Regions from separate parts of the Glutamicibacter soli genome, predicted to be linked through region 2. Evidence: predicted binding sites of a transcription regulator. Region 2 holds the regulator's gene; the other holds the start of a gene.
The links. The regulator HspR, encoded in region 2, represses chaperone genes until heat shock. The targets are predictions, from matches to a motif close to AAGTTGAGTCNNNNNGACTCAACTT.
Positions count from the first base shown of each region.

Region 1: the regulator HspR is predicted to act here: its motif matches at 5,693-5,717, upstream of ACTX90_RS01800 (ATP-dependent Clp protease ATP-binding subunit).

Region 1 is NZ_CM125969.1:364,949-380,577, forward strand. It holds gene ACTX90_RS01775 (AAA family ATPase) at 1-184, opposite strand, end outside; gene ACTX90_RS01780 (alpha/beta hydrolase family protein) at 350-1,018, opposite strand; gene ACTX90_RS01785 (hypothetical protein) at 1,037-1,651, opposite strand; gene ACTX90_RS01790 (hypothetical protein) at 2,040-2,627, opposite strand; gene ACTX90_RS01795 (VOC family protein) at 2,632-2,973, opposite strand; gene ACTX90_RS01800 (ATP-dependent Clp protease ATP-binding subunit) at 3,120-5,675, opposite strand; gene ACTX90_RS01805 (response regulator transcription factor) at 5,799-6,476, opposite strand; gene ACTX90_RS01810 (hypothetical protein) at 6,562-6,750, shown strand; gene ACTX90_RS01815 (sensor histidine kinase) at 6,800-7,984, shown strand; gene ACTX90_RS01820 (malonic semialdehyde reductase) at 8,327-8,947, shown strand; gene ACTX90_RS01825 (hypothetical protein) at 9,036-10,259, opposite strand; gene ACTX90_RS01830 (NAD(P)/FAD-dependent oxidoreductase) at 10,568-11,842, shown strand; gene ACTX90_RS01835 (NAD-dependent epimerase/dehydratase family protein) at 11,939-12,793, opposite strand; gene ACTX90_RS01840 (LexA family protein) at 12,990-13,406, shown strand; gene ACTX90_RS01845 (Y-family DNA polymerase) at 13,396-14,688, shown strand; gene ACTX90_RS01850 (glycoside hydrolase family 3 N-terminal domain-containing protein) at 14,745-15,629, shown strand, end outside.
Region 2 is NZ_CM125969.1:2,803,993-2,819,621, forward strand. It holds gene ACTX90_RS13330 (TerC family protein) at 1-952, shown strand, start outside; gene ACTX90_RS13335 (YccF domain-containing protein) at 1,047-1,457, opposite strand; gene trmB (tRNA (guanosine(46)-N7)-methyltransferase TrmB) at 1,588-2,445, shown strand; gene ACTX90_RS13345 (GNAT family N-acetyltransferase) at 2,502-3,134, shown strand; gene ACTX90_RS13350 (heat shock protein transcriptional repressor HspR) at 3,201-3,569, opposite strand; gene ACTX90_RS13355 (DnaJ C-terminal domain-containing protein) at 3,737-4,705, opposite strand; gene ACTX90_RS13360 (nucleotide exchange factor GrpE) at 4,792-5,364, opposite strand; gene dnaK (molecular chaperone DnaK) at 5,378-7,228, opposite strand; gene ACTX90_RS13370 (PLDc N-terminal domain-containing protein) at 7,480-7,710, shown strand; gene ACTX90_RS13375 (hypothetical protein) at 7,809-8,279, opposite strand; gene ACTX90_RS13380 (DEAD/DEAH box helicase) at 8,496-10,022, opposite strand; gene ACTX90_RS13385 (MMPL family transporter) at 10,363-12,522, opposite strand; gene ACTX90_RS13390 (MarR family winged helix-turn-helix transcriptional regulator) at 12,633-13,103, shown strand; gene ACTX90_RS13395 (LysE family transporter) at 13,178-13,801, shown strand; gene ACTX90_RS13400 (arsenate reductase/protein-tyrosine-phosphatase family protein) at 13,965-14,414, shown strand; gene ACTX90_RS13405 (chorismate-binding protein) at 14,401-15,629, shown strand, end outside.

The sequences.
Region 1 (15,629 bases), 1.4 Mb from region 2:
GAATGCACGATTCAAACAGGTCGAGCATTCGTACGGGGATCGTGCGGCCCTTGTCCGTGAATTGACGGGTGAACCAGCGACGCCCAGCCGGGTTTGCGACATTTCTTGCGGCTATTCCATCGCGTACGAGTTCATCGACCAAGGCATTGATGGTGGTGGTCTTGCCGCTTCCATCGCTGCCCACGATGATGAGTGTTCGGGAGCCCCCAGTCGGCAGCGGGGAATCGGTTCGGGGTTCTATAACGGTTAGCGCCATGGATGCTCCTGATGGACGTGGCGGGTGTAGTAGTAGAACGAACGAGCAAAAGAGTGGATTCCAGAATCAAGCTGTGAATTCGGTGAACAGATTTCAGGGTAGCGAAAGGCATGCGGAAATGAAGCGAGCCGTGGCCTGGGCAAGACCTGACCCGTCCTGCTCCGGGGTGCGCCCCGAGCGTGCCACCTTGAACGAGTGGTCTCCGCCTTCGAACCAAACCAGTTCGGTGCGGTTATTCAGCTTGGATGCCACATCCGCCATGATCTGCGGGTTGGCGAAGGGATCTCGGGTGCCTTCGAGGAAAAGCATCGGAACCTGCAACGGGTACAGGTGCTCGTCGCGCAGCTTCTCCTCTTTCTTCGGCGCATGCAGCGGGTAGCCGAGGAAGACCAAGCCTGCGGTGTCCATTCCCTCGGACACGGCCACGGATGCCATGCGGCCGCCGAAGGATTTGCCGGCGGCGAAGATGGGAAGATCGCCGGCAAGGTTCTCCGCGGCCCAGTCGCGCACGTGATTCCATACTGAGACAGCCGTCGGCGCCTTGTCCGGAAACTTCTTGCCTGCATCCATGTAGGGGAAGTTGAAGCGCAGGACGCAGATACCCAGTGCGGCGACCGCCTGCGCGTAGCCAGCCATAAACGGGTGGTCCTTGCCGGCTCCGGAGCCGTGCGCTACGACTAGCAGTGCGGTTGGATCATCCGCGGTGTCCAGCAGGGCGCTGACCGCACCGGATTCAACCGGGATTGAAAGTTCTAGGCTCATGGGACCAGCGTAGATGGCTTAGCCATTGATGGACTCATCGTATTCTTCGACGCTGGTGTCTTCGCCGCCGCGTGCTGTGACGGTCAGTTTCTCCAAAGGCTGCAGACCGTCGTTCTTTTCGTTGATGCGGATCATCATGTTGCTGGATACAAACCCTGATGCCGGCAAATCGTAGGTGCCGTCCATCCATGGTCCATCCTCGAGGGTTACCACAAGTTCACCGGGTGCGGGAGATTCAACTTTGTCGATGTAGGCATGCGGATCGCTCGGAATGCACTGACGGTAGATCTTGAGGCTGGTGATTTCCGCTTTGCAGAACGATTCGTAGGTGTCGTTCATGCTGTTCAGCCATTGGACGTATTTCTCCTGCGCCCAGGCTTCGCGGTCCTCCGGATCGGCCCCGGTCAATGCGCGGGTGTAGGTGCCTGAGTACTTGTTGTTTTCGGTGGAGAACGTAATGGTTTCAAGTTCGGGCGAGTCCTTGCCGATGCTCTCGAACATGATCAGACCCATGAATCGAAGCTCATCGGTCGGCCCTTGGTAGGACTCCTGCATTCCGTCCTTGTTGAAGACCATGTCATTCGCGAGCTTGATGTCGATGACTCCGGATTTGGGCGAGGTCCAGCCGGTCATTAAGTTGTAGGGGTACAGGAATCCCTTGGTGGACTTGATCCCGGAATTGTCAACCCACATCTGGATTTTCTCGTCGGCCCAGTCCTGCCCGGAATTCCGGAGTGGTTCCACCGATTGTTCTGCGGACTGGGTAGATGACGGTGCTACGGCCTCGGCGGCAGGGCTCGACGCGGTCGAACCCACTGCCGGGGGAGCCACCTCGGGCTGCTGTGGCGGGGCGGAGCTGCAACCAGACAGCAGGAATGCTGCGGTAACTGCAAGGCCCAGAATGCGGTTTCGGATGACGACCTCCAAGGATATGGCAGAATCTCCAGTCTATGTGCACGGCCGAGAAGAGCCTTCTTCGCACGCAAAAATGAACAATTCGCCGAACGCGGCTGGAAATACGCTAGCTGGCCGGGGTCGCTGCCACCAGTTCGGCCTTGCGGAGCAGCGGGTGCTTGACCAGCTCCCCGCCCAGCGCGTCCAGGATCGCCTGCGCGGAGTCGCCGTTGAAGACGAACACCGGCCCGTCGAAGCGGAAATAGACGTCCTCATGCCATCCGATGGTGCCGTCGCCCAGCGCACGGTGCAGCGCCAGCACGGTTGCTTCCAGATCCGCATCTAATTCCTCGGCCAGACGGGTGCGCAGCAGCACGTATTCGCTGGTGCCCAGCGCGGTGCGCTCGCCGTCGACCTCGATCCATGAACCGCGCGCCAGCCCGTTGGCCACCAGCCAACCGCTCACGGCCGCGACCAGCTTCTTCAGGTCCGGGCAGGAGACCTCGAACTGCACATCGCTGGAGAGCGGTTCCTCGTGCTCCGAGATCGCGGTTCCCGAAGCGACCACGCGCGCGGCGCACTGCTGCTTGGCCGCCGCCACTTCCAGCAGGGCCTGCTCCTGCTGCTGGCGCAGGCGGACGGTCATCGGCTGCGCGAAATGCACATCGATGCGGTGGGTTGCCGGCTGCGCGGACTTCTTGGAGAAAAGGCCCATGAGACTAGTCCCCGTGGGGATCCGATAAGCAGAAGACGATGCCGAAGGGGTCACGCAGTACGCTCCACCCGAAGTCGGGGTCATCCGTGTGCTCCTCGACCAGGGTGGCCCCGGCCGCCAGCAGCTCGTCGACTTCCTTGGCTCGGTCGGCCTTGGCCTCAAGGTCCAGATGCACCCGGTTCTTGCCTTCAGCCACCTCGTCGACCTGCTGGAAGCCGATTCTGGCCGGGAACCCGGGAATCGAGAGCATGGTGAAGCCGGGGTACTGGCCCGCGTATTCGCCGTGCAGCACCAGCCGCCACCAGGCAGCCGCCGACTGCTCGTCCAGGGTATCGAGAGTGATCATGCCGATATTCGCCATGGGTACCAACCTACCGGGGCGCGGGGATCTTGGGTAGGGCAACGCAAGCAATTGACCGGGACGGCGAAGGGCGGCCTGCGGGACCGTTGCCGGTTCCCGCAGGCCGCCCTTCGCTGGTCTGGCTGCGCTGGCTAGCTGCCGAAGAAGTCCATGACCTTTTCCTCGGCTGCCGGCGGAGCCGGGGGCGCGACCTGCTTGGCGACCTTCAGCTTCCCGTCGGCGTAGTCCACGGCGATGGTGTCCCCGGCGGCGACCGCGTCGTTGATCAGCAGGTCGGCAATCGCGTCCTGGACCTTGCGCTGCACCAGGCGGCGCAGCGGGCGGGCGCCGAACTCCGGGTCGTATCCTTCGTCGGCGAGCCAGGCCACAGCGGCGTCGCTGACATCCAGCGAGAGCTCCTGGTCGGCCAGGCGCTCGCCGGTTTCGGCCAGCACCAGCTTGACGATCTGCCCGATCTCCGACTGGCTCAGCTTGCTGAACAGCAGCACCTCGTCCAGCCGGTTCAGGAACTCGGGGCGCATGAACTCGCGCACCTTGCCCATCACCTTGGCGCGGATCTCGCCGGCCTCGCTGGCCGCATTGGCCGAGGTGAAGCCGAAGTTGCCTGCCTTGTTGGCCAGATACTCGCCGCCCAGGTTGCTGGTCATCAGGATCAGCGTGTTGGAGAAATCCACGGTGCGCCCGGCCGAGTCGGTCAGCCGGCCGTCGTCAAGCACCTGCAGCAGCACGTTGAACACGTCCGGGTGGGCCTTCTCGATCTCGTCGAGCAGGATCACCGAGTACGGGTTGCGGCGCACCTTTTCGGTCAACTGGCCGGGCTGGTCATGGCCGATGTAGCCCGGAGGCGCTCCGATCAGGCGTGCCACCGTGTGCTTCTCGCCGTATTCGCTCATGTCCACGCGGATCATCGCGTCGGCCGAGCCGAACAGGTTGGTCGCCAGGGCCTTGGCCAGCTCGGTCTTGCCCACGCCGGTCGGGCCGAGGAACAGGAAGGAGCCGATGGGGCGCTGGGCGGGGGACAGGCCGGTGCGGTTGCGGCGCACCGCGCGGGCCACCGCGGCCACGGCTTCGGACTGGCCGATCACCGAGGCGTGCAGCGACTCCTCCAGCGTCGACAGGCGCGCCTTGTCGTCTCCGGAGATCCGCGAGGCCGGGATGCCCGTGGAGCGGGAGATGACCTCGGAGATCTGGGCTTCGTCGACCACGCGGGTGATACCGGCGTCGCCGGCCTGCTCCGCCGCGGCAATGCGCTCGCTCAGCGCGGTGATATGGTCGCGCCAGGCTCCGGCGTCCTCGAAGCGCTCCTCGGAGATCGCCCGGGCCTTGTCGCGCTCTGCATCGACCAGCTCGGCGCGCAGGCCCTGGACGTCCTCGGTGTCCCCGGCCGCGATGGAACGGCGGGCGCCGGCGATGTCGATCAGGTCGATCGCCTTGTCCGGCAGGCGGCGGTCCGTCAGGTAGCGGGCCGACAGGCTCACCGCGGCCTTCAGCGCCTCAGGGGTGTACTGCACCTGGTGGTGGTCCTCGTAGGATTCGCGCAGGCCCTCGAGGATCGCCAGCGCGATCTCCTGGGACGGCTCCTCCACGGTGACCTTGCCGAAGCGGCGGGCCAGCGCGGAGTCCTTCTCCACCTTGCGGAACTCGTCCAGCGTGGTGGCGCCGATCAGGTGCAGCTCGCCGCGCGCCAGGCGCGGCTTGAGGATGTTGGCGGCGTCCATGTTGCCCGATTCGCCCGAGCCCGCGCCGACCAGCAGGTGCATCTCGTCGATGAAGACGATGGCCTGGCCCTCGGCGTCGGCGACCTCTTCCAGCAGGCCGGTCAGGCGCTGCTCGAAGTCGCCGCGGTAGCGGGTGCCTGCGAGCATGCCGGGCAGGTCGATGGAGATCAGCTGGGCGCCGCGGATCTGCTCCGGGACCTCATCCGCCACGATGGCGCGGGCCAGCCCCTCGGCGATGGCGGTCTTGCCCACGCCGGCTTCGCCGATGAGCACCGGGTTGTTCTTGGTGCGGCGGGCCAAGATCTCGATGACCTGGGCCAGCTCGTCGTCGCGTCCGATGACCGGGTCGATCTGGCCGTCCGCGGCCAATGCGGTCAGGTCGGTGCCGTAGCGCTCCAGCATCGAGACGTCGGACTCCTCGGAGTCCTGCGCCTGGCCGGACTGGGCACGCTGGACCTGCTCCATGGCTGCCTGCTGCAGCGACTGGCCGGTGATCCCGTGCTGGGCCAGCAGGTTGCTGACGGGGGATTCCGGATTGAAGACGAAAGCAAGGAACAGGTGGTCCGGGTCGATGTAGGTCGAACCGTAGTTGCGCGCCACCTGGTAGGCGTCGAACAGGCTGCGCTGTGCGGCGGAGGAAAGCCGGGTCGGCTTCTCCTGCTGGTCCTGGCTCTGCGGCAGGTGGGCGATGGCATCCTTGGACAGGGACTCGATGTCCGTGCCCATGGCTTCGAGGTGCGAACGGATGGGTTCGGTGCGCAACAGCGCAATGAGAAGGTGGAGCGAATCGATTTCGTCATGGCCGTGCTCATGCGAAATCGAGGCTGCGGTGGTGACTGCCTCATGGGTGCGTGCGGAAAGCAGGCGGGTGATATCGATCGGCCGGGCAGCTTGAGCGCGCGAGGAAAGGAACCGGGAGAGGAATTCCTCGAACGAGCCGTTGTCGGGTGAGCCGAAGAATGCTGGCAAGTGAACCTCCTAGTAGAAACTTGAGCGGTCTATGCTCATGTTCAACGTATTCGGCACAAATCTATTCCCGGCACCTGCCGGGAAGGCGTGTTAGGAGACCTATTTCACCATCGGCGAAGCTGCTTACTGATCGCGTGGAATCTCGATGAGGCCCATGCGCGTAGCGGCGACCAGCGCTTGGACGCGGTCGCGAACTTCGAGCTTGGAGAAGATCTTGGCCATATGCGTTTTTACGGTGGCTTCTGAAATCTTCAATTTTCGGCTGATTTCAGTGTTATTAAGTCCGTTCGCCAGAAGGTTCAGAATTTCCACCTCGCGCGCAGTGAGGCCGAGATCCTCGATCAGATCCCGGACTTCCTGACTGGTGTCCCGGTATGCCGATTGAATTGCGGAGACGAGATCCGAAGAAACCGAGGGGGAAATGGCTGCGGTTCCGTTGTGGACCGCATGGATCGCGCTGATGATCTCAGCCGGTTCGGTGTCTTTGACCAAGTAGCCTCCGGCTCCGGCAGCCAGCACGGGGACGAGGTAATCGTCCGAGGAGAAGGCGGTGATGGCCAGGATTGCGGGGCTGTTTCGAGTGGCCTTGATTTCGCGTGTAGCCTCGACGCCGTCCATGACCGGCATCTGCAAATCCATCAGAACAACGTCGACTTTATTGTCCCGGCAAAATTCAACCGCTTTTAATCCGTTATCTACAGATTCAAGCGTTACAATTCTCTGATCCGTTGCTAGGATTGTGCCCAGCGCATTCCGAATTAGAGGCTCGTCGTCGACGATGAGCACTTTGATCTGCTCCATCAGTTTCCTTAGAAAGATACTGCAGGCCAGGTCCGGACTGCTCACTCGAAACTATATATAAGAATACTCAACCATGGGGTGTGTTATGAAGGCACTGAAGATGCTCGCGGTAGCGGCATTGGTACTTGCGCCGGTTACTGCAGTTGCAGCTCCGGCATCGGCCGCAACCGCTGGCAGCCAGCTGATCTCGAAGGGTGGCGCAGTTGCGACCCCAGCTGGCTGGGGCACTGACTTCTCGAACTGGTTCTGCAAGAACTACGGTCTGGCCTGCTAAGAACTTCATCTGCTTGACTTCACCATCTAGCCAGTGAAGTATTCGGCGTATGAAAGCAAGGCTGAAAGACACCCTGACCAAGCAGTTTGCTGGTCGGGGTGTCGTTGTTTGGGGTGGCACCGCAGTACTGTTGGCGATTTCAGCCACCGAGATCATCACCATACTTCAAGATGGATTTAACGAAGCGCCTGAGAGGGCGATCCGTGGAGCGCTAGCAGGAGTGGTGCTTTGTACGGCGCTGATTATTGGCCGTCGCTGGGTTGGCGCGTCTTTGGGTATTTATATTGCCTCAGCGTTTTTTTTCTTCGGGAATGGGCAACTTCTCCTCTGGATAGTGCTTTCTTCTGTGGCGTTTTCGGCATTGGCTGCAACAGCATCATCCAAGCAAATTCGCGTTTGGTACCTGACTCTCTTTGTAGGTTGGATGGTGCAGTTCATTGCAAGAGCTGGTGACGATGCGATCCTAATTCTTATGGTGGCACCGTTTGCGGCATTGTCTTTCGCGCTGACGCGGAGCATCTTCGTTCTGCGTGAACGGAACGTCAAAGCAGTCAAAGATATTGAAGAAGCTGGCCGCAGGGCGCAGCAATCCATCGAAGACGAGCGGAAGAATATCGCACGCGATCTCCACGACATCGTGGCTCATGACATCACTGTAGTTGCGATGCAGTCCAAGGCTGCAAAATTCGCCAATGATGGACAGATGGCGTTGGATGCAATCGACGTTATCGCCAAGCTCAGTACCGAAACTCTTCATGACCTGCGCCTGATGCTCAATGTCTTGCGTACGGATGGAACCATGGCGGATCCGGCCGTGAGCGCCTCCGACAAGCCAGCGGCAACTACGGTTTATGCGGTCCAGGGCGTCGAGCTTTTCTCCCAACGGCTACGTGAGGCGAATTTTGTTGTGTCCTCGCACACCGAGGAAAAAATTTCCGACCTCCCGCGCTCGGCGCAAACCGCGCTCTATCGAGTCATGCAGGAGGCGACGACCAACGTCATTAAGCACGCATTGCCTGGCGGTGAATGCTCCATCTCTCTGACCGTTCATGGCAACGAGGCACGGCTTAAGATTACTAATCAGACCACGGATTCGAGCTCTGGAAAATCTTCCTTGCCAATCGGCGGCAGCGGCCTTATCGGCATGGAGGACCGCATGAAGGCTTTCGGCGGAAGATTCAATACTTCAGAGCGCAATGGGCGCTGGATTTTGACGGCCAGTATCCCGTTCTAGGCCTACCCTCCTACTAAAGTATGATTTCGCAATTCTTGCAGACACGATAAGTTATAGATGTATCGGTGAAGACCGATCACCGGTTAGGTACTTGGTGGTGTTTTGCGAGTGGCACCACGAAGGACCAAGGGTGATTAAAAGGTACGTTGCGTTACTGAGCGGACGATCTTTCATCGGCGTTGTGCCCCCATCGCACGCCGTTGTCCGCAAGTGACGTAACGTACCTTTTATAACGCAGGGCTTATGCGCATTCTAGTGACAGTGTTCACAAAGCGGCAATAGCGGCACGGGAACTTTATATCCTATTCACCAAGGATCCGTGAAAACTGCGAAAGCGAGCCCATGACCATTCAAGCTGAATCCAGCATCTACGAAGCACTTTCGATCGATCCGGCTGCCGCCGATCAACTTTTCTTCGAAGCCCGCAGCGCGAATTCATTCAGCGATGAGCCAGTATCCGATGAAACCCTCGATGCCATCTACGACGCGATGAAGATGGGTCCTACGCTGATGAACAATCAGCCGCTTCGCATTACCTGGGTCAAATCGGACGAAGCACGGCAAACCATCGCTGGAACCATGTCGGGAACGAATGCGCAGAAGGCGCTGACCGCTCCTGCGCTGGCGGTGCTGTCCTTCGACACCGAGTGGCATGAAGAATTCCCGAGCTTCTTCCCCCACGCTCCAGAGCGCAAGTCCATGTTCGAGAATCCCGACGTGCGCACCGCGGTGGGCAACAACAATGCCTGGCTCCAGGCCGGATACTTCATCATGGCCGTGCGCGCCGTCGGCTTGGCTGCCGGCCCCATGGGCGGTTTCGACAAGGCTGCTGTCGACCAGGCCATCAACGCGGACAACAACCACAAGTCGTTCCTGATCGTGAACGTCGGCAAGCCAGGCGAGAACCCGTGGTTCGACCGCCTGCCGCGCCACTCAAGCGAGCTGGCAACCCGCAGCATCTAGCGGATGGGTTGTTCAAGGAAATAAAGGCTGAAGGAGTGCGACGCATCTGTCGCACTCCTTCAGCCTTTAAGGTTTTCCGCGATGCGCCCTATTTGACCACATCGGCCTCAGCATCCTCGGATTCCGCGTTGCCGCCAAGTACGTGGTCGGAAACCTTGGCGAGCGCACGTTCCAGCGCGGAGCGCAGAGCGACAGGCACGGTGATCTCCTCGTCGATCACCACAAGCCCTTCGCGCTCGAAATTGCGCAGCAGGCTTTCGACCTGCGGGATGACAATCTCAAGGCTCGGGATCAGGTGGTGTTGCTCTTCCGGCAGGTCGTCGGTGGTTGGAACCTGCAGCGCGAACTCCGTGCGCGGAGGCGTGCTGGAGGCCGCGTTGCTCAGCACGCCGGCCGTCATTTCCGCGATGGTCGACTGGCCCGGGGTTTCCAGCGTATTGATCAGCACGTGCGAGAAGAGGACTTCCGCGATGAGTTCCTTGACCAGGCGTGAGCCGGGGCCGGTCGAGCCGAGCAATGCCTGGGCCAAAGGCTCGGTCGGCATGGCGTTCGGTGCCTGGTAACGCAGCATGGCGGTGCCGATCAGCGCGTCCCAGTAGGCCGAAAGGCGCGGGACTTCGGCCAGGCTGGATACGGTTGTGCCGTCTTCCGGCTCCCAGAGGACCGATCCGGCCGCCGCGGGTTCCGCGCTCTCGTCGACGGTGATCAGCAGGCCCAGTGCGGACGCCGCATCCTGAAGGGTCTGGCCGGTCAGCACGCCTGAAGGCGAAGTGGGTTTGCCTTCGCCGACCCAGTTGACCAGCTCGCGGGCGGCATAGACGTACGGCATGGATTCCAGCGCGGCGTTTGCCTCGTCGTCTTCGAGGAACGGTGCGATGATCGGCGAATCGCCGGCCATGCGGGAGAGGAACTCGAAGGTCTGCTTGAAGTCATCCACGCTGCCGCCGAAGTTGGCGGTGGTGCCCAGGAAGGTCAAATAGTGCTTGAGGATCGCCGCGCTGGCCTCGGCAACTTCCTTGCCCAGTGACGACAGATGGCCCAGCTGTTCGCCGAGAACTTCAGGGTCAAGCGTCTTCACGTCCACGGACTTGCGCAGCTGGGCGTGCACGGTCAGCAGCGTGGTCAGCCCTTCCAGCGCCGCACGGGTTTCGCTGGCAGGACGGCCCTCTTCCTGGAAATGGCGGAAGAGCTGGGACTTGAAAGGCTGCAGATCCTGTCGGACCTCGGATTCAAAGGGAACCGAGCTTGCGCCTTCACGGCGGGCTGGATGGCCCTGCGACTGCTTTTTCTTGGCTGGTTTGCGTGATGCCATAAGTTTGCTGATTTTCCTTAGCTAGGCAGGAAAGATGATTCCACTCCAGTCTACGCAGGCAGCGAAATCCTCGACCCACAACTGTGCGAATCAGTGGTGCTCCGGAGGCTTTTTATCCGTCGAAGCGTGATTGGCCGAAATAAATACGGCGCTTGAGTTTGATCTCCGTATAAAACGCAGATCACAGGTTGGTGTGTCCTCGCTCACCGTCGAATCCTCAGGACTCGTTGATTTTCGCCCTGTTTCACGCAAAAGTGAGTTGCGACGGCCCCGTGTGGAGGGGCTCTGAAAACTTAGGAGTGTGGATCATGGGTGCAGCTGTTCCTGATCATGTTGTAGTTGTCGGCGCAGGTTTCGTTGGCCTGTCGACCGCTTGGTACCTGCAGGAAGCCGGCGTCAAGGTGACCGTCGTGGACCGCGGCGGCGTGGCCTCCGGCTCGTCGTGGGGCAATGCCGGCTGGCTGACCCCGGCGCTGACCCTGCCGATCGCCGAACCGTCGGTGTTCTCCAACGGCCTGAAGATGATGCTGGATCCAGCTTCGCCGCTCTACATTCCGCTGAAGGCCGATGGGAAGCTGCTGCGCTTCCTGCTCGGCTTCGCCTGGCACTCGACCCCGAAGAAGTGGGAAGAAGCCATGCGCATCTTCTCCGAGGTGGGCCACACCGGCCTGGACGCATTCGACGAAATCGCCGAAGACACCTCCGCGGGACCGGGCGCCCGCGAGCTGACCAAGCCTGCAGACCCGTTCCTGACCGGCTTCGTTTCCATGAAGGACCGCGACGCGCTGCTGCATGAGTTCGAGATGATCCACAAGACCGGTGGCCATGTCGACTTCGACCTGCTTTCCGGGGACCAGCTGCGCAGCATCGAGCCGACCCTGTCGGACAACGTTGCCGCCGGCATCGCCATCAAGGGCCAGCGCTACCTGAACCCGCCGAAGTTCATGGAATCGCTCGCCGAGTCTGTGGTCGCCCGTGGCGGCGACATCATCGGCGCCTTCAACGTCACCGACGTGCGCGACAACGGCGGATCGGTCACCGTGATCGGTTCCGAGGGCCGCGCCATCACCGCCGACCACGTGGTGCTGGCAACCGGCGCATGGATGACCGACCTGGCGGCCAAGTTCGGTGTCAAGGTGGTTGTCCAGGCAGGCCGTGGCTACTCGTTCACCGTGGAACCGGAGAGCATGCCGACCCACCCGATCTACTTCCCGTCCCAGCGCGTGGCCTGCACCCCGCTCGGCGACCGCTTCCGCGTGGCCGGCACCATGGAGTTCCGCGACGTCAACCACAAGCTGGAACCGAAGCGCATCGAGGCCATCGTGGCCGCGGCCACCCCGGTCTACAAGGGAATCAACTGGGAGAACCGCAAGGAAGAATGGGTCGGCGGACGCCCGTGCACCGCTGACGGCCTGCCGCTGGTTGGCCAGACCTCCTCCTCGCGCGTCTCGGTCGGTGGCGGGCACGGCATGTGGGGCGTCGCCCTCGGCCCGCTGACCGGCAAGATCCTTGCCGCCCAGATCACCGGCCAGGCCGCACCGGCCATTTCCCGCCATTTCAACCCGCTGCGCAAGGGTTTCTAGCCCGTTTCGGTCCACACCCGGAACGTGAAAAGGCGAACCGGCCTGCACGCACCCATTCAGGTCGTGCAAGCCGGTTCGTTTACGTTTAACCGCTGCTCAGGGGTGGCGCGATGATTCCCCGGCCAGCACCGAGCGGTAGCCTTCGCGGTACCCGGGGAATGCCAGCGTGAAGCCGGTGGACAGCAGCTTGGAGTTATCGATCCTGCGGTCCGCGGCGCGCCGGGCGGCGGGTTCGGCGGCCGCCGGGGGAATCGGCAGGTCCAGCTCGCCGGCCAGGAACGTGAAGATGTCCTCCAGCTGCGCCGGTTCGTTGTCGGTCACCAGATACAGCTGCTCGGCGAGGTCGCCCAGTTCCGCCACATGGACGATGGCCCGGGCCAGGTCGTCGCGGTGGATGCGGTTGGTCCAGTGCGATCCGAAAGGCAGCCGTGCGGTGCCGTTGCGCACCTGGGTGATCAGGTGGTTGCGTCCCGGGCCGTAGATGCCCGAAGCGCGCAGCACCGTCACCGGCAGTCCCGAATCGAGCAGTGCCTGCTCGGTGCGGGCCAGCACCACCGAGGTTTCGCGGTTGGGTTCCGAAGGAGTTGACTCGTCCACCCAGTCTCCGTGGTCTCCGCCGGAGACCGCCGAGGAGGAAACATAGATGATGCGCTCAAGCTGCGGCGCCTGCTCCTTGAGTGCGGCGACCAGCTTGCCGGCCACCTGCAGGTAGGCCCGCTCGTAGCCCGGCACGTCGCGGCTGGCAGGCACCGGGGTGAGCACCGCGATCCGGGTTTCCGGGTCGATCCGCGGCCAGGGCTCGTCGCCCTGCAAATCGACGTCCTGGCCGTGCAGCGGCGCGGGCAGCTTGGAGCTGTTCCGGCGCCATCCGGTCACCTCATGGCCGAGGGCGGCGAAGCGCAGCCCGGCTTCGGTGGCCACGTCGCCGCAGCTGATCAGCAGAATTTTCACGGTACTCCTTGGCTGGAACGGTGCGGGCTGCGGATGCCGCGCTCTCCCAGCGTAGGTGCAGCCGTGTGCCCTGGCCATTTCGGGCTTCACAAATAGTCGTCGGCACGGTGTCGATCAAACAGGGTACAATTCCAATTGTTCGAAAGTTTATGCGAATAAATTCTCCGTGGGATGGATCGAAGCAGGTGAGAAAGCGGTGGCAGATGCGCAGCCGTACGTGCCGGAAGGCGCCAGCCAGGGGCCCGTGCAAGCGGTCTCCGCGATGGGCTTTCCTTCCCCCGCCCGCGACTATTTCGACGGCGGATTCGACCTGAACCGCCTGCTGGTCAAGGACCGGGTATCCACCTTCATCATGCGCGTGGGCGGAGGATCCATGCAGTCCGCCGGAATCTACGACGGCGACGAGATCATCGTGGACCGCTCGATGCCGGTACGCCACAACTCCGTGGTGGTCCTGACGCTCAACGGCCAGCTGCTGGTGCGCCGCTGGCAGATCGACGGACAGCGGGTCGGGCTGCTGTGCGACGAGTCCACTCTGCCGGTGGTGCTCGCCGAGGGGGACGACGTGAGCGTCTTCGGAGTGGTCACGAGGTGCCTGCACCATGTTCGGTGACCACGTCGCGCTCGTCGACGTCAACAACTTCTACGTCTCCTGCGAGCGTGTTTTCGACCGTTCGCTGATGAACCGGCCGGTTGTGGTGCTCTCCAATAACGACGGCTGCGTGGTGGCCCGCTCCCAGGAGGCCAAGGACCTGGGCATCGGGACCGGCGAGCCGTTCTTCAAGGTGCAGCGCTACATGCAAACCCACAACCTCGCCGTGCGCTCAAGCAACTACGAACTCTACGGCGACATCTCGGCGCGGGTCATGGAATTGCTCGGCCGCTTCGGCACCTGGCATGAGGTGTACTCCATCGACGAATCATTCGTCGGACTTGAGGGCGGCCTGGAACAGGTGCGCACCACGGCCGCGCAGATCCGTTCGTCCATCGACCGCCTGATCGGGGTCCCGGTGTGTGTCGGGGTGTCCTCGACCAAGACGCTGGCCAAGTTCGCCAACCACGTCGCCAAGCACAATGCGAACCTCGGCGGGGTGTGCGTGCAGGACCTCATGGACCCGGACGTGCTCGCACGGATCAAGTCGCTGGTGCCGGCCACGGATGTCTGGGGCGTCGGGCGCAAGACCGGCGCCAAGCTGGCCGGCATGGGCATCGAATCCATTGCGGACCTCGAAGCAGCCGACCCGATGCTGATCCGGCGAAAATTCTCGGTGGTCCTGCAACGCACGGTGTTCGAGCTCAACGGGCAACGGTGCATCGGCCCGGTCGAGGAGCGCAGCGACAAGGGGCAGGTCATGTTCACCCGATCCTTCTCCTCCCCGGTGCGCACCCGCGAAGCCATGGAAGAAGTCATGTCCATCTACGCGCAGAAGGCCGCCGCGCGCCTGGCCAAGGAAGGCCGCTATGCGTCGCTGCTGACGGTGATGGCCGGGACCAGCCGCTTCGCCCAGGGGGAGGCCTCCTTCCCCAGCACCCAGGTGCGGTTGCCCAAGCCCACCCGCGACCCGATCCTGCTGACGCGTCTGGCCGTGGCCGCCATGAACGGGCTGATGCACACCGGCGTGGACTATGTGCGCGGCGGAGTCATCCTCTCCGGGCTGAGCGACTCCCCGGGCGAAGCGCAGCTGGACCTCTTCGGCCAGGGCGGGAATGATCCGGAGCACGAACCGGTGAACGTCTCGGGCGTGGTGCAGGACATCTCGGCGCGATTCGGGGCCAAGGCCATTGGCCTTGGACGCGCGGGGATCGCGCAGGCTCCGGCATGGTCGATGAAGCGGGAGCACATCTCCCAGCGCTACACCACCGAGTGGGACGAGCTGCCCCTGGTGAAGGCCTGAGATTCCCGGCCCGCCAAGCCAAGTTTCCTCGCAGGATCGAATGGAAGAATGTTCCCATGACACCTTGTACGCGCCGGCTTGTTTCGCTGGGTATGCTTTCCGTCCTGGTGCTGGGCGGCTGCAGCGCCGCCCAGCCCGGCAACCAGAACCCCACCCCCAGCGCGTCCGCAACGTCTGCACCGGGGGTGGGCAGCTCAGCGTCCGCAAGCCCGCAGCCGTCCTCCACTCCGACCGAAGGCCCGGAGCAGAGCTCAGCGCCATCCAGCCAGGGCACCGAGTCCTCGACGCCCGCTGGCGGATCCGGCGTGCGGGAGCAGGCCGAGGCGCTGGTTGATGAGATGACTCTGGATGACCAGGCGGCCAGCCTGGTGATGGCCGGTGTTCCAGCCACCGGCGCCGGCGCAGCGCAGATCGCCGCGCTGGAGGAGCAGGGTATCTCGAATGTCTTCCTGCGCGGACGCTCGCAGCTCTCGGTCTCCCAAACTGCGGCGCAGGTCCGGAAAATCACCGACGCCCTGGACCGGAATGTCCCGGGCAAGCTGCCGGTATGGGTGGCCACCGACCAGGAAGGCGGCTTCGTCCGAGTCCTGCAGGGCCCCGGGTTCACCGAACTGCCCACTGCGTTGACACAGGGTGCCTGGTCCCAGGCCACGCTGAAATCAAGGATGTCCGCCGTTGGCGGCGAACTGGCCGAGGCAGGCATCAACGTGAACCTGGCGCCAGTGGCCGATGTGGTTCCTTCCAGCATCGGCACGGCCAACGACCCGATCGGCTACTTCGGCCGCGAGTATGCGAACAACGCCGCGGATGCCGCCGCGGACGTGCTGACGATCAACCAGGCGCTGGCGGCCGAAGGTGTCCAGCCGGTGGTCAAGCACTTCCCGGGGCTGGGGCGAGTCACCGCGAATACCGACACCTCAAGCTCCGTCACTGACACATCG
Region 2 (15,629 bases):
CTCGGTCGACAACCTGTTTGTCTTCCTGATCATCATGGCCAGCTTCAAGGTGCCACGCGAGGACCAGCAGAAGGTGCTGCTGTTCGGCATCGTGTTCTCGCTGATTGCCCGTACCGCATTCATCTTCGTCGGTGCGGCGCTGATCAACCAGTTCGCCTGGGTCTTCTACATCTTCGGCCTGATCCTGCTGCTGACCGCAGGCAACCTGCTCAAGAAGGACGACGAGTCCGACGAGGCGAACAACTTCATCATCCGTCTGGCCAAGAAGCTGTTCCACACCACCGACGAGTACGACGGCGATAAGCTGTTCACCAAGATCGACGGCAAGAAGGTCTTGACCCCGATGCTGCTGGTCATGGTGGCCATCGGCGGTACCGACATCCTCTTCGCCCTGGACTCGATCCCGGCAATCTTCGGCCTGACCCAGAACGTCTTCATCGTCTTCACCGCGACCGCATTCTCCCTGATGGGTCTGCGCCAGCTGTACTTCCTGCTTGACGGCCTGCTGGATCGACTGATCTACCTGTCCTACGGCCTGGCTGCGATCCTGGCGTTCATCGGCGTCAAGCTGATCCTGCACGCGCTGCATGAGAACAACCTGCCGTTCATCAACGGCGGCGAGCACGTGTCGGTCATCGAGATCACCACCGGCCTGTCGCTGAGCGTGATCATCGGCGTCCTGGTAGTCACGGTGCTCGCCTCCCTGTTCAGCAAGGCCGGCAAGGCGCAGACCGCCGTGAACAACGTACGCCGCCATGCGAACAACTACACCGACCTCTCCTACACCGCGGACCAGGCCGAGCGCGAGCGGATCTACACCGAGCTGCTGGAAGAGGAAGCCTACGTGAAGTCCATGGACAAGAAGTACCGCGACAAGGTCAAGGACATCGACAAGATCCGCGACGAAATCACCGAGGCGCACCGCCAGCACGACGAGTACCTCAAGAGCTAGCAACGGCATCTACCGCCAATACGGACCGGGGCTGCCCTTCCACGTGGAAGGGCAGCCCCGGTCCCTTTAATCCGTGCGAGCCGAACGGCAGGCGCTAGCGGCGCATGGTCCCGATGTAGTAGTCCGAAGCGACCACCACCTTGCCCAGCGGCATCAGGGACACCGGGATCATCTTCAGGTTCGCGATGCCCAGCGGGATGCCGATGATCGACACGAACATCGGGATGGCGGTGAGCACGTGGCCGATGGCGATCCAGATGCCGGCGAAAACCAGCCAGATCACGTTGCCCAGCGTGGAGAACGCTCCCACAGCGCCGCGATCCACGACGGTGCGGCCGAAGGGCCACAGCGCGTAACCCGCGATGCGGAATGAAGCGATGCCGAACGGAATGGTCACGATCAGCAGGCAGCAGATGATGCCGGCCAGGACATACCCCAGCGCCAGCCACAGGCCGCCGAAGAGCAGCCAGATGATATTCAGGATTCCCCGCAATAGATCAGTCATGGATCCAGTCTTCCCCATCGGCTCCCCGGGGCGCTATGGGTGACAGCCCGGATTTTCCCCTGAAACCGTGGCCAATCCCCTACTCTCGCGGGAAGATTCGATGCGGTGCGCTCGGCTAGGATTAATGATCATGAGCGATTCGAGCGAAGAACAGCGTCAGGCCGCGACCCCGACCCCCAAAGACCCAGCACTTTTCCGGGCCGAACCGGTCTCCTTTGTCCGCCGCGGCAACCGCCTGCAGGGCCGCCGTGCCAGCGCCTGGGAGCGCAATGCCGAGCAGTACGTCATCGAGCCTCCCCGCAAGATCGCCGACACCTCGGTAGCCGATGATTTCACCCTCGACCCGGACCAGGCATTCGGCCGCGTGGCGCCGCTGATCGTGGAGATCGGCACCGGATTGGGCGAGTGCATCGCCAACGCCGCCAAGGACGACCCCGAGCGCAACTACCTCGCCGTGGAGGTCTACCGCCCCGGGCTGGCCCAGCTGATGCTCAAGGTCGAGTCCTTCGGCATCGAGAATGTCCGCGCCGTCCAGGCCAACGCCCCCGAGGTGCTGGACGTGATGCTCGAAGAGAACAGCGCCGACGAAATCTGGATCTTCTTCTCCGACCCTTGGCACAAGCCGCGCCACCACAAGCGCCGCCTGATCAAGGCATCGTTCCTGGACAAGGTTTCCCGGGTGCTCAAGCCCGGCGGAACCCTGCGCCTGGCCACCGACTGGTCCAACTACGCCGAGCAGATGCGTGACGCGCTCACCGCCCACCCGGATTTCGAGAACCAGTTCCCGGGCAACCTTGCCGGCGAGGAAAGCAACCTGACCAAGGTCCGCCGCGAGGGCATGGAAGGCTTCGAGAAGGAACCGGAGTTCACCGATGAGCTCGGCGGCTGGGCCCCGCGCTTCGAACGCCGCATCCTGACCAGCTTCGAGGGCAAGGCGCTGAAGGCAGGCCGATTGGTCTTCGACTTGGCGTACACTCGCGTCGGCTAGTGCACGACCGGACATAAAGTCCGGCAATGGCTCATGTCCACCCTAAACTGGTGGCCATGAGCCATTCGTCATTAATCCCGGCCTCCGAGTTCTCCACCGCGCCCACCATGGAAATCGCCGGGGTGAGGCTGGAACAGCTCGCCGCCTCGCACGCGCCGGACTTGGCCGAGGTAGTGGCCGCCGGACGCCTCGACGAGGACTGGTTCGCGACAACTCCCCCGGCACAGCAGATGGAAGCCAATATCGCCCAGCGGCTGGACTCCCAGGCAGCCGGAACCATGGCCCCCTTCGCCATCATCGACACCTCCGCCGGCAAAGCCGTCGGCGCCACCGCCTACCTGAACATCGATGCCGCAAACCGCCGGGTGGAGATCGGATCGACCTTCCTGGCCGTTGCGGCGCAGGGCACCGGCATCAATCCGGCAGCGAAATACCTGCTGCTGCGCAGGGCATTCGAAGTGCTCGGATGCTACTCGGTCGCGTTTTGCACGCATTGGCACAATGAGGCTTCCCGCGCCGCCATTGCGCGGCTGGGCGCCAAGCAAGACGGCGTGCTGCGCAACCACAAGTACGATCCGGCGACCGGAACCCTGCGAGACACCGTCGTCTTCTCGATCTTGCCCCACGAATGGCCGGCGGTGCGCACCCAGCTGGAAGCCCGGCTGCGCCGCCACGGCCGGCTCGGATAGAGACAGAAAATCCAGCCGCGCCAGGATCTGGCGGGCTGGATTTCTAATGTCTTTCAGGCGGCAGGCCTACCTGCCGATAGCGCGGCGCACCGGGAACAGCGATACCGTCGGTTCGGGCCGCGAGGGGCGCATGCCGCGGGCCAGCGACACCACGTCGCCTGCGACGGTGCCGGCGGCGAAGATGCGCGATTGGCCTTGGCGCACGTAGTCCAGTTCCGCGCGCAACTGGTTCACTTGGCCCTTAAGGCTAGCCACTTGGTTTTCCAACTCAAGGATCCGCTTGATGCCTTCCAGCGACACGCCATCCTTGCTCAGCGCCTGAACCTGGCGCAGCAGGGACACGTCGTGCTGGGAATAGCGGCGCTGCTTGCCCGACTGCCGGCTGGGCGAAACCAGGCCGATGCGGTCGTACTGGCGCAGCGTCTGGGGGTGCATGTCGGCAAGCTGTGCGGCGACGGAAATGACGAAGACAGGTCGCAGGTACTCCCCGTTCACGGTACTTCAACCACCTTTCTGCCTTGGCTGTATCTTGAGTCTATCGCCGGGGCCGGAAGATGTTGGCTCCTCCGGCGCCGGCGACGGGTGATCGGCGGGTGCCGATCCTAGAGCTTGGCCTTCGAGGCCAGGTCCGCCCGCGGGTCCTCGCCCTCGGTGGCTGCGGCGAAGTCCTCAACCGCCTTCTTCGCGGCATCCGAGAGGTTCTGCGGAATGACCACGTCGAGCACGATCAGCAGGTCGCCGGTGGCCTTGGAGGTCTTCACGCCGCGGCCCTTCAGGCGCAGCGTGCGGCCCGAGTTGGAGCCTGCCGGAACCTTCACCGCGACCTGTTCCCCGTCGAGGGTCGGGACGTGGATCTTCGCGCCCAGTGCGGCCTCGTCGAAGGTCACCGGGACGTGCACGCGGATGTTGTTGTCCTCGCGCTTGAAGAATGGGTGCTCGGCGACCTTGACCTTGACGATCAGGTCTCCGTTGCCGGCGGCGCCGGCTTGCCCGCGTCCGCGCACGCGCACCGACTGGCCGTCCTTGATGCCGGCCGGGATGCGCACGTCGATGACCTCGCCGCTGGGCTCGCGCAGCCCGATCTTCGTGCCGTTGATCGAGCCGGCGAAGGAGATCGAGGTGTTCGCGGTGCGGTCCGCGCCCTTGCGCGGCGGAGCGGCCTGGCCGCCGAAACCGCCGAAGCCGCCCGCTCCCCCGAACAGGTCGGAGAAGTCCGGCTGCCCGCCACGCTGGCGTGCCCCGCCTCCCCCGCCGAACAGGTTGGAGAAGATGTCCTCGAACCCTGCGCCGCCGCCCGGAGCTCCGCCCGGACCTCCTGCCGAGAAACGTGCTCCCGAGCCCATGGCACGGATGGCGTCGTATTGCTCGCGCTCTTCCTTGTCGGAGAGGACCGAGTTGGCTTCGGTGATGTCCTTGAACTTCTGTTCGGCGGTTGCATCACCGGCGTTGGTGTCAGGGTGGTACTTGCGCGCCAGCTTGCGGTACGCCTTCTTGATATCCGCGTCCGAGGCGTCCTTGGAGACGCCGAGGATCGCGTAAAAATCTTTGTCTATCCAGTCCTGACTTGCCATCAGGGCCTCATCCTTTCTATGACAATTCGAAACTGCCCACTGGCGAATACTCGACAGTGGGCAGTTTCAGTTGTGCTAGCTAGTTGCTATTCGCCGGTGGCGACCAGTACCTGGGCAGCGCGCAGGATGTTGCTTCCCTTGCGGTAGCCGGTACGCAGCACCTGTCCCACATGATCGGCCGGGACCTCCGGCACCGCCTGGCGCAGCAGCGCTTCGTGGACGTTCGGGTCGAATTCGACCCCCGCCTCGTTGATGCGCTCCAAGCCATGCTGGGCCAGGATCGAGTCCAGCTTGTTGGCGATCGATGCGAAGGGGCCATCGGCCAAGTCGCCGTGGGCGCGTGCCGCGTCGATGTCGTCAAGCACGGGCAGCAAGGTGGAAAGCATGCCCTGCACGGCGTTTTCACGCGCCACTGCACGGTCGCGCTCCACGCGCTTGCGGTAGTTGACGTACTCGGCCTGGAGGCGCAGCAGGTCGTTGCGCAGCTCGGTGACGACCTCGCTGACCTCGTCCTGCTCCGCGTCCACGGAGTCGCCGGCCTCGTTCAGGATCGCCTCGGCCTGGCCCAAAGCGTCAGCAGTTGGCTGCTGGTCAGCGGCCTCTGGCTGGTCCTCCGGCTCCTGGCCGGAGTTTTCGTTCTGGTTGTTTGCCTCGGACATATTCCTAAACTCCCTACTTCTTGTCGGCTTCGTCTTCGTCGATGACCTCGGCGTCGACGATGTCTTCATCAGCGTTCGGCGCATTCTGCTCGCCGGCAGCCGCGCCTTCGGCCTGGGTGTTGGCGTAGATTGCCTCGCCCAGCTTGGACTGCGAAGCCTGAAGCTTCTCGAACGCGGCCTTGACCTCGTCGTCGTTGTCCTGCTTCTCCAAGGCGGCCTTCAAGGCGTCGACGTCGGCCTGGACCTCGGACTTGACCTCTTCAGGCAGCTTGTCCTCGTTGTCCTTGATCAGCTTGTCCACCGAGTAGGCGGCCTGCTCGGCAGCGTTGCGGGTCTCGGCTGCCTCGCGGCGTGCCTTGTCCTCTTCCGCATGCGCTTCGGCTTCCTGCACCATGCGCTCGATGTCTTCCTTCGACAGCGAGGAGCCGCCGGTGATGGTCATCGACTGCTCGGTGCCGGTGCCCTTGTCCTTGGCGGACACGTGCACGATGCCGTTGGCATCGATGTCGAAGGTGACCTCGACCTGCGGGATGCCGCGAGGAGCCGGAGCGATGCCGGTCAGCTCGAAGGTGCCCAGTGCCTTATTGTCGCGGGTGAACTCGCGCTCGCCCTGGAAGACCTGGATCGATACCGAAGGCTGGTTGTCCTCGGCGGTGGTGAAGGTCTCCGAACGCTTGGTCGGGATCGCGGTGTTGCGCTCGATCAGCTTGGTCATCACGCCGCCCTTGGTCTCAATGCCCAGGGACAGTGGGGTGACGTCGATCAGCAGCACGTCCTTGCGCTCGCCCTTCAGCACGCCGGCCTGCAGGGCTGCGCCTACGGCGACAACCTCATCCGGGTTCACGCCCTTGTTGGCTTCCTTGCCGGCCAGGTCCTTGACCAGTTCGGCAACGGCTGGCATACGGGTCGAACCGCCAACGAGGATCACGTGGGCGATGTCGGAGATCTTCACGCCGGCTTCGGCGATGACGTCCTTGAATGGCTTCTTGGTGCGCTCCAGCAGATCTGCGGTCAGTTCCTGGAACTTCGCACGCGAGAGGTGCTCGTCCAGGTGTACCGGGCCCTCAGGGGTGACCGACAGGTACTGCAGCGAGATGTTGGTGCTGGTAGCCGAGGACAGTTCCTTCTTGGCCTGCTCTGCGGCCTCCTTCAGGCGCTGCAGTGCGATCTTGTCCTTGGACAGGTCTGCGCCCTTGGCCTTGGCCTGGGCCAGCAGCCAGTCGACAACACGCTGATCCCAGTCGTCGCCGCCCAGACGGTTGTCACCGGCGGTCGCGCGGACCTGGATGGTCGAGAAGCCGTCGTCATCCTTGCCAACTTCCAGCAGGGAGACGTCGAAGGTACCGCCACCGAGGTCGAAGACCAGGATGAGCTCGTCCTCGTTGCCCTTCTCCAGGCCGTAGGCCAGAGCAGCAGCAGTTGGCTCGTTGACGATGCGCAGCACGTTCAGGCCCGCGATCTCGCCGGCCTCCTTGGTGGCCTGGCGCTCGGCGTCGTTGAAGTATGCAGGAACGGTGATCACCGCGTCGGTGACCTTCTCGCCCAGGTACGACTCAGCGTCGTTCTTCAGCTTCATCAGGGTACGTGCCGAGATTTCCTGGGCGGTGTACTTCTTGTCATCGATGGCAACGGACCAGTCGGTGCCCATGTGGCGCTTGACCGATGCGATGGTGCGATCGATGTTGTTGACTGCCTGACGCTTGGCGATATCGCCGACCAGGACTTCGCCGCCCTTCGAGAAAGCAACGATGGACGGGGTAGTGCGGTTGCCTTCCGCGTTAGCGATGACGGTTGGCTCACCACCTTCGAGCACGGATACGACAGAGTTGGTGGTTCCAAGGTCAATACCTACGGCACGCGACATAATGGCTCTCCTTTGCCTTGTCTGAAAAAAATCCCAACGCTGGGGGCTTGGACCCCCATTGAGCGCTTCGGACTCAAGTTTACTCAGCCGGTTTCGACTGTCAAATTAACTTGAGTGAACTCGACTCAACTTTGCGCTCTGTCTTATTCAACGGGTGGGGTGGCAGAATAATTCCCATCAACCGAAAACTTTTTCAGACCACTCCTGACAGTCCGGTCACGAAGCGAAAACTACAGATCAAAGGCGGAAGAATGGCACGAACCAAAAAGAAATTCTCCGAGCTGTCCCCCATTGCACGGGCAGCTGCCATCGTTGCGGGCGTGATCGAGGTTGCCTTATTCGCCGCCGCGCAGATCGACATCTACCGACGCAGGCCCGAGCAGATTCACGGAAGCAAGGGATTGTGGGTGGGGTTGTGCTTCATCAACATTCTCGGTCCGCTGAGCTATTTCAGGTTCGGCCGCAAGAAGCCGCAGGACTAATCGCCGCCTCCAAGATGGCACAAGCCGGAAGGAGCCCACGCACTACTGGTGCGCGTGCTCCTTCCGGCTTTGCTTTGCAGCGTGCCGAGGGGAACGAATTATTTGGTCAGCAGCGGCATGCCGAGCCCTGCCAGGACTCCGAAGATCACTCCCCACAAGATGATGGAAATGGCCTGCCAGAAAATCACTTTCTGCTTCGATGCGCCGAAGGACACCAGCGCCGCCGAAGTGATCTGCGAGGGAAGCATGGTCTGGCCAACCAGGCTGACCCCTGCAATGCCGAACTTGTCGAAGGCCCTGCGGATCTTTTCGTATTTCGGCTTCTTGCTCTCCTTGCCTTGGCGCACCTTGGAGCGTACGGCATGGGCGCTGTTGACGAACAAGAGCATGGAAATGCCGTTGCCGAGCACCGCAACAAGAATCCCGACCGCCGGCGGCAGGCCCATCAGCACTCCGATGACGGACCCGAAGTAGGACTCGACGAAGGGAATGGCCGAAACCAGCGCGACCGCCAGCCACTGCAGCGGCTCGGGGCAAGCAGCGACAAAATTCTGCAGTGATTCAATCATGGTCAGGTGCTCCTGGCTAGGCGAAATAGATATTTCCTCTACTTCAAGACTAGGTTGGAGGACTTCAGCCACCGGTCATCCGCCGGGGCTAAACTTTCGGTCTAGTCAGTGCGCTCGACGCTCACCGGGCGCAGGGTGGCAAAAGAAATCCTCCGCTCGGCGTACGAGCGGAGGATTCCTAGGTGGGCAGCCGTTGTTCCGGCTGGCCCGAAATGCCTAGCGGCTGCGGGTGGCAGGGCTGGTGGCGCGGCGCGGACCACGCGAGCGGCCCCCGGTCGAGGCGCCTTGGGCGGCGCGGCCACCCTGGCGCGAGCCGCGGCCTGCACCCGATGGGCGTTCCGAGTTCGCACCACGGCCTGCACCGGCCGGACGCTCGGATCCTGCGCCGCGGCCAGCGCGTGCTGGACGCTCGCCCGAGGCCTTCGGACTGCGTTCATTGCGGCGGCCCGACTCGCTGCGCTGCTGGTTCTGGCCCTCGCCGGCCGAACGGCCGCCGCGTGAACCGCGCCCGCCGCGCCCGCCGCGCGAACCGCCGGATTCGCCGGCAGGCTTGCGCTTGGCAGGGTTGCTCTGCTGCTTCACCGGGGCGGTGTACGGCACCAGTTCGGCCACTTCGCCCACGACGTCCTTGACGACCTGCGAGTCCAAGGAGACCTTTTCGAATGGGACCTTCTTCAGGCCTGCCTGCTTCATCAGGGTCGCGACGTCGCCCTGCTGGTCCGGGGTGCAGATGGTCACCACGGTTCCGCTGGAGCCGGCGCGGGCCGTGCGGCCTGACCGGTGGGTGTAGGCCTTGTGCTCTGCCGGCGGATCGATGTGGACCACCAGTTCCACGCCGTCGACGTGCACGCCGCGGGCTGCTACGTCGGTGGCGACCAGGACCTTTGCCTCGCCCGAGGCGAAGGCGGCCAGGTTGCGGTCGCGGGCGTTCTGCGACAGGTTGCCGTGCAGGTCAACGGTTGGCACGCCGGCCTTGGACAGCACTACAGCCATCTTCTTGGCGTGGTGCTTGGTGCGCATGAACATGATGCGGCGCGAGGTGCCCTGCGCCAGCACACGGACCAGGTCCTTCTTGTCGTCGTTGCTGACCACGAAGACGTGGTGCTCCATGGTGTTCACTGCGGCCTCGGGCGCATCCACCGAATGGATGGTCGGGCTGCTCAGGTAGCGCTTGACGACCTTGTCCACGCCGTTGTCCAGGGTCGCGGAGAACAGCATGTGCTGGATGCCGGTCGGCATGCGGTCCATGATGCGGCGCACGACCGGGAGGAAACCCATGTCTGCCATGTGGTCGGCTTCATCCAGCACCGAGATCTCAAGCTGCGACAGGTCAACGATCTTCTGCTTGATCAGGTCGTCGAGGCGGCCGGGGCAGGCGATGACGATGTCGACGCCCTCGTTCATGGCCTTTTCCTGTCGACTCTGCGCGACGCCGCCGTAGATCACGGTGGTGCGCAGGCCGGAGGCGGCGGCCAGCGGATCAACGGTCTTGGCGATCTGGGTCGCCAGTTCGCGGGTCGGCGCCATGATCAGTGCGCGCGGGAAACGGGCCTTGCGGCGCTGCGGGCGCTCGCTCAGGCGGGCCACCAGCGGCAGCGAGAAGGCCAGGGTCTTGCCCGAGCCGGTCTGGCCGCGCCCCAGCACGTCTCCGCCGGCAAGGGTGGAGGGAAGGGTTGCTTCCTGGATCGGGAACGGGGTGTCGATGCCGCGCTCGGTCAGCACGTCAACCAGGTTTGCGGGCACGCCAAGGGCGCTAAAAGTAGAGGTCAATGCTTAAACTTTCTCTCTGAATTCGCGCGTCGTTTTCGACGCTCGGGTTCGCCGATCCAGGAGGAAGTCCGATGCGGGGCGGCAAGAAAAGTGCCCGACGCCCGCGCGAAAACACCGGGAATCCGGGAGTTTCCGCTCGAAGGAAATCAAGTCTGTCGACGACTACGCACCGAGGCGGGCAGGGTGTTCCAGGCGTTGAACCATTGGTGCGTACAGGTTTCAATTCTACAGGCAGGCTCCGGGACTCAGCAGTCCCGGAGCCTGCCAACGGGGCGAATCACAGGAGATTTCCGCCACGTCTGAAGCCTGGCGCTCAGGCCCGGTGCACACCCGCCGACGTTTTTTCCTGCGCCAATTTCGAGGGCCACCACACCGCAGGGCCGATGTCCTCGACCAGCGCCGGCACCAGCAGGCTTCGCACGATAAAGGTATCGAGCAGCACGCCGAAGGCCACGATGAAGCCCAGCTGCCCCAGGAACATGATCGGCACGACCCCCAGCGCGGCGAAGGTCGCCGCCAGCACGATGCCGGCAGAGGTGATCACGCCGCCGGTGACGGTCAGGCCGCGGCGCATCCCGTCCCGCGTGCCGTGCAGCAGCGTCTCCTCGCGCACCCGGGTCATCAGGAAGATGTTGTAGTCCACGCCAAGGGCCACCAGGAACACGAATCCGAACAGCGGCACCGAGGGGTCGGCGCCCACGTAGTCCAGAACGTGGTTGAACACCAGCGCGCTGACGCCCATCGCCGTGCCGTAGGAGAGCACCGTGGTCAGAATCAGCAGGACCGGAGCCAGGATCGAGCGCAGCAGAAGCATCAGGATGACCAGGATCGCGACCAGCGTGATCGGAATGATCTTGAACAGGTCGGCTTCGGCGGTGGAGTTCTTGTCCATCTGGGTCGCGGTGGTTCCGCCGACCAGGGTCGTCGCATCGATCTCGTGCACCGTCTCGCGCAGCTGCGTGACAGTGTTCGCGGCCGCATCCGAGTCCGCCGCATCGCTCAGGGTGACGGAAATCAGGTTCCGTCCTTCGACGGTGTACGCCGGGGCGCCGCGCTGGGCCATGGCCGGACCGCCGTCTTCGGCCTGCAGGTAGGCGGAGTCGACACCGGGCACGTCAAGGACCGCGTCCAGGGTGGTGTTCGCCTCGACCTCGTTGACGATCACGGTGGCCGGCGAGCCGCTGCCGCCCGGGAAGTGCTCGCCGAGCGCCACCTGCCCGTCGCGGGCCTCGGAGCCGCCGATCACCAGTTCGCTTTGCGGCACGCCGCTGGCCTTGAGCTGCAGCGAGAACGCCGCGCCGACGGCCAGCACCAGTGCCGTCACCATCCAGATCGGGCGGGGGTGGGAAGCGACGAAGGCGGCGATGCGGGCCCACAGTCCAGGCTTGGCCGCCGCCTGCGTTTCCGCGTCCTGCGTTTTGGGCATGAACGGCCAGTAGGCGGCCCGGCCCAGCAGTCCGAGCACGGCCGGCAGGAAGGAGAGGGCGGCAATGATCGAGAAGACGATGCCCGCCGCGCCGATCGGGCCCAGCGCCTTGTTGGAGTTCAGGTCGGAGAAGAGCAGGCACAGCAGGCCCACGGTCACGGTGCCGCCGGAGGCGATGATCGGCTCCAGCGAGCGCTTCCAGGCCTTGGCCACTGCCTGCCAGCGGTTCAGCCCCGTGGACAGGGCTTCCTTGTGGCGGGCAACGAACAGCAGCGAGTAGTCGGTGGCCGCACCGATCACCAGGATCGAGAGAATGCCCTGGGCCTGGCCGTCCAGCCGGATGATCCCCTCCTTGGCCATGAAGTAGACCACCAGGATGGCGGCGCACAGCGCCACCATGGAGGTCATCAGCACGGTCAGCGGAAGCAGCAGCGAACGGTAGACCAGCAGCAGGATCACCAGCACCGCGACCAGCGCGACACCTAGCAGCACCCCGTCGATGCCGCCGAATGCCTCGATTAGGTCCGCGGAGAACCCGGCGGGACCGGTGACATAGCTGCTCATGCCCTCCGGCTGGATGTCTGCCAGCAGGGTGCGCAGCGCGGTTACGCCCTCGTCGGCCTTGACCGTCGAGGAGATCGGCATGATGAATTCGGCAGCCTTGCCATCCTCGGCCAAAAACGGCCCTGTCACCTGCCCGTCGAGGAACTCGAAATCGGAAAGCTTCTCGGCGAGCGCGGCGGCCTGCTTCTGGTCGACGCCGCTTTCGGAGGTCACCAGCACCACCGCGGGAATTGCGTCGCTCGTGCGGAACTTGTTCTGCCATTCAAGGGCCTGCGTCGCTTCCGCGCTGGCCGGGAGGAAAGCTGTCTGGTCGTTGGTCTGCACGTCCGAGAGTTTGCCGAAGGTTGGTCCGCCGACCCCCGCGATGCCGATCCAGAGCACGATCAGCAGGGAATACACCACCGCCCGGATGGCGATGCCCTTTCCGCTGACTGAGCGCGCGGCAGGGTCGGCGGGCTCATCGACTTTCGCTATGTGCGACATGGGGCTGTCCTCACGTTGATTCGAATAGTTGCGACCGCTGTGGCCTACCGCTACAGCGTACCAACATTTAGTTTGATGATGGAAATGTTTACTTAGTTTATAATTGTGTTATGGACGCGAGCACACACCACCGGCTGTTGCAGCTGCTGCAGGATTTCGGACAGGCCTCGGACCGCTACGTGGAATCCACCGGCGGGCACTACGGCACGCACCGGACCGACATGAACGGCCTGACAGTGATCATGAAATACCAGCGCGCCGGAACCTCGCCCTCGCCCCGGGACTTGAGCAGGGAACTGCAGCTCAGCTCCCCCGCCACCACGGCCATGCTCGACCGGCTGGACCGGCTGGGCTACATCATCCGCCAGCGAAGCGAGCAGGACCGCCGCAGCGTGCACATCGCCCTGACCGAGAAGGCCATGGCCGAGGCGCGGGAGATGTTCCGACCGCTCGGAGCGAAAATGATGGAGCTGATCTCCTCCTACGACGAGCAGCAGGTCGCACTGCTCAGCGACTTCATGGCCCGGGCCGTCGCCGGCGTGGATGAAGCCCGGCTGGAAGTCCTCGCGCCGCCGAACTAAGCCTCCTGCCGAACGCCCCGTCATGACCAGTCTTCGAGTCAAGAGAACTCCTGCAGTGCCACTACCCTAGACAGGTGGCACTTTCTCTCTGGCTTTCACTTCTCGGCGCAACCATCGTCATCAGCTTCACCCCGGGCGCCGGGGCCATCAACACGATGAACAACTCGATGCGCCAAGGCTGGGGCGCTTCCATCTGGGGAGTGATCGGCCAGCAGATCGCCCTGCTGATCCACGTGGTCATCGTCGCCGCCGGAGTGGGCCTGCTGGTCTCCAGCTCCCCGCTGCTCTTCGCGGGCATCCGCTATGCCGGCGCCGCCTATCTGGTCTACCTGGGCATCCGGATGATGCTGTCCAAACCGGATGTCGCCTCGGACGGAACCAGCACCGGCGGCACGCTCACCCGTGGCGCCATGCTGCGCCGCGGCATCCTGGTCAATCTGCTGAACCCGAAGGCGATTGTCTTCTTCCTGGCATTCACCCCGCAGTTCATCCGCACCGACCAGCCGCTGTTGCCGCAATACCTGATCTATATCGGCACCATCGTCGCAGTCGACGTGCTGGTGATGTTCTTCTTCTTCGCAGGCACCGCGCGCAGCTTCCAGCGCTTCACCACCACCGTGCGCGGGGCCAAGCTGCTCAATATCGTCTTCGGCGTCCTGTTCATTCTCGTCGCCGCGATGATGCTCCTAATCCACTAATCACCCCGTGATTTTGGGGTTGCTCTAAATCGTTGCCGTATTGTTGCTGATTATCTTGCGCGTAGCTCTCGATCGAAATGTGATGTGGCCATAGACTGATGCCATGTTCCGGATAATGATCGTGTGCACGGGAAATATATGCCGCTCACCTATGGCCGAGTACATGCTGAAAAACGCCTTGCGTGAGGCAGACGTCACCGAGGTCGAGGTCTGCTCCCGGGCCATCAGCTACGGCGAAGTCGGCAACGGGATCGACCCGCGCGCCGCAAGTGCCCTGCGCGCCCACGGACTGGACGCCTCGGACCACGTCGCAACGCAGGTTCAGGCCGACGAACTGGGTTCCATGGACCTGGTGCTGGCCATGGACACCGATCATTTCGAAGACCTCGTTCCTGCACTCACGGAGATCGATCCCAGCGAGCGCCCCATGCTGCGCATGTTCAGGTCCTTCGACCCCGTCGCCGCCAGCGAGCCGCACGACCGCCAGGGTGTCTACGATCCCTGGTACGGTGACGCAGGAGATTTCCGCGAAACCTGGAAGCTCGTCTCCGCAGCCCTGCCTGCGCTCGTTGACTACGTCCGGAGTAATATAGCCTCTCGTGGAAACCGCTAGACCCTACCTCATTGCTCTCGACGGACGCTCCGGCTCGGGAAAGAGCAGCCTCGCAGCGTTGCTAGCGAACCAGTTGTCGAAAACCGCCTCGGTGGCTGTCCTGCGTCTGGAAGATCTCTACCACGGCTGGGACGGGCTGCAGGCCGCCCAAGACCTCTATTCCGCTCTGCTCGAACAGCTCGCCCACGGCCGCACCGCCAGCTGGCCGCTGTGGGACTGGGACGCCGATGCGCCAGGCGACACCGCCAGCCTCGACCCGGCGCAGGTCGTCATCGTGGAGGGCGTGGGCGCCGCGCACCGCCAGGTCCGCGGCCTGCTCGATCTGAGCATCTGGCTCCAAGCTCCAGCCGGGGTCCGCAAGCAGCGCGCCCTGCAGCGCGACGGCCAGACCTACGCCCCGCACTGGGAGCGCTGGGCCGCCCAGGAAGACGCGTACCTGTCCAGGGACGACGTGCCCCGCGCCGCGGACGTGGTCCTCGACGCCGACAGCCAGCGCTCGCCGTTCGAGCAGCTGCTGGGGCTCAGCGCTTTCCTGCCAGCCGGCCTGCGCGACCTGCTGCCAGCGACCACGCCTGCCTCTGCCGCGCCGCCGCTGGCCGGACACCATGCAGCCCCCGCGGATGCCGCCACCTTGTTCGAAGCGCTGGCCGAAGGCCTGGAGCATGCAGCCCTGCTGGAGTCCACCAGCCACCACCTCACCGACCCGCTGGATCGGAACAAGTACTCGCTGATCGCCCTGGCCGTCGGCGATGCCTATCCCCTGTTGCAGGCAAGCGCTTCCGGCGCCACCGTGCAGCGCGGCGGGGCCAGCCTGCGCCTGCAGCCAGGATTCTTCGAATCCTTGCAGGGCTTGTGGCCCGCGGCCGGGACCGAGCCGGACAACTACCCGCTGCCTGCCTGGGTCGGCTACCTGGGCTACGAGCTCAAGCGGGAGGTCTCAGCCGGAACCGCATCCGGAGCCGAGGCAGCGCGCCCCGATGCGGGGTTCTTCTCCCCTAATATCGTGCTGGTCATCAACCACCGCACCGGTCAGATGGCAATCCACGCGCCCGCGCGCCTGCGCCAATGGATCACCGAGCATCTGGCCGAAGCCGGCGTTCAGCACCGCACCGCGCTGGACCTGCCGCCGGTGGAATTCGTTTGCGCCGACACCGAGCAGGGCTACAAGGACAAGATCACCCGCGCCCAGCGCCAGATTTACGAAGGCAACACCTA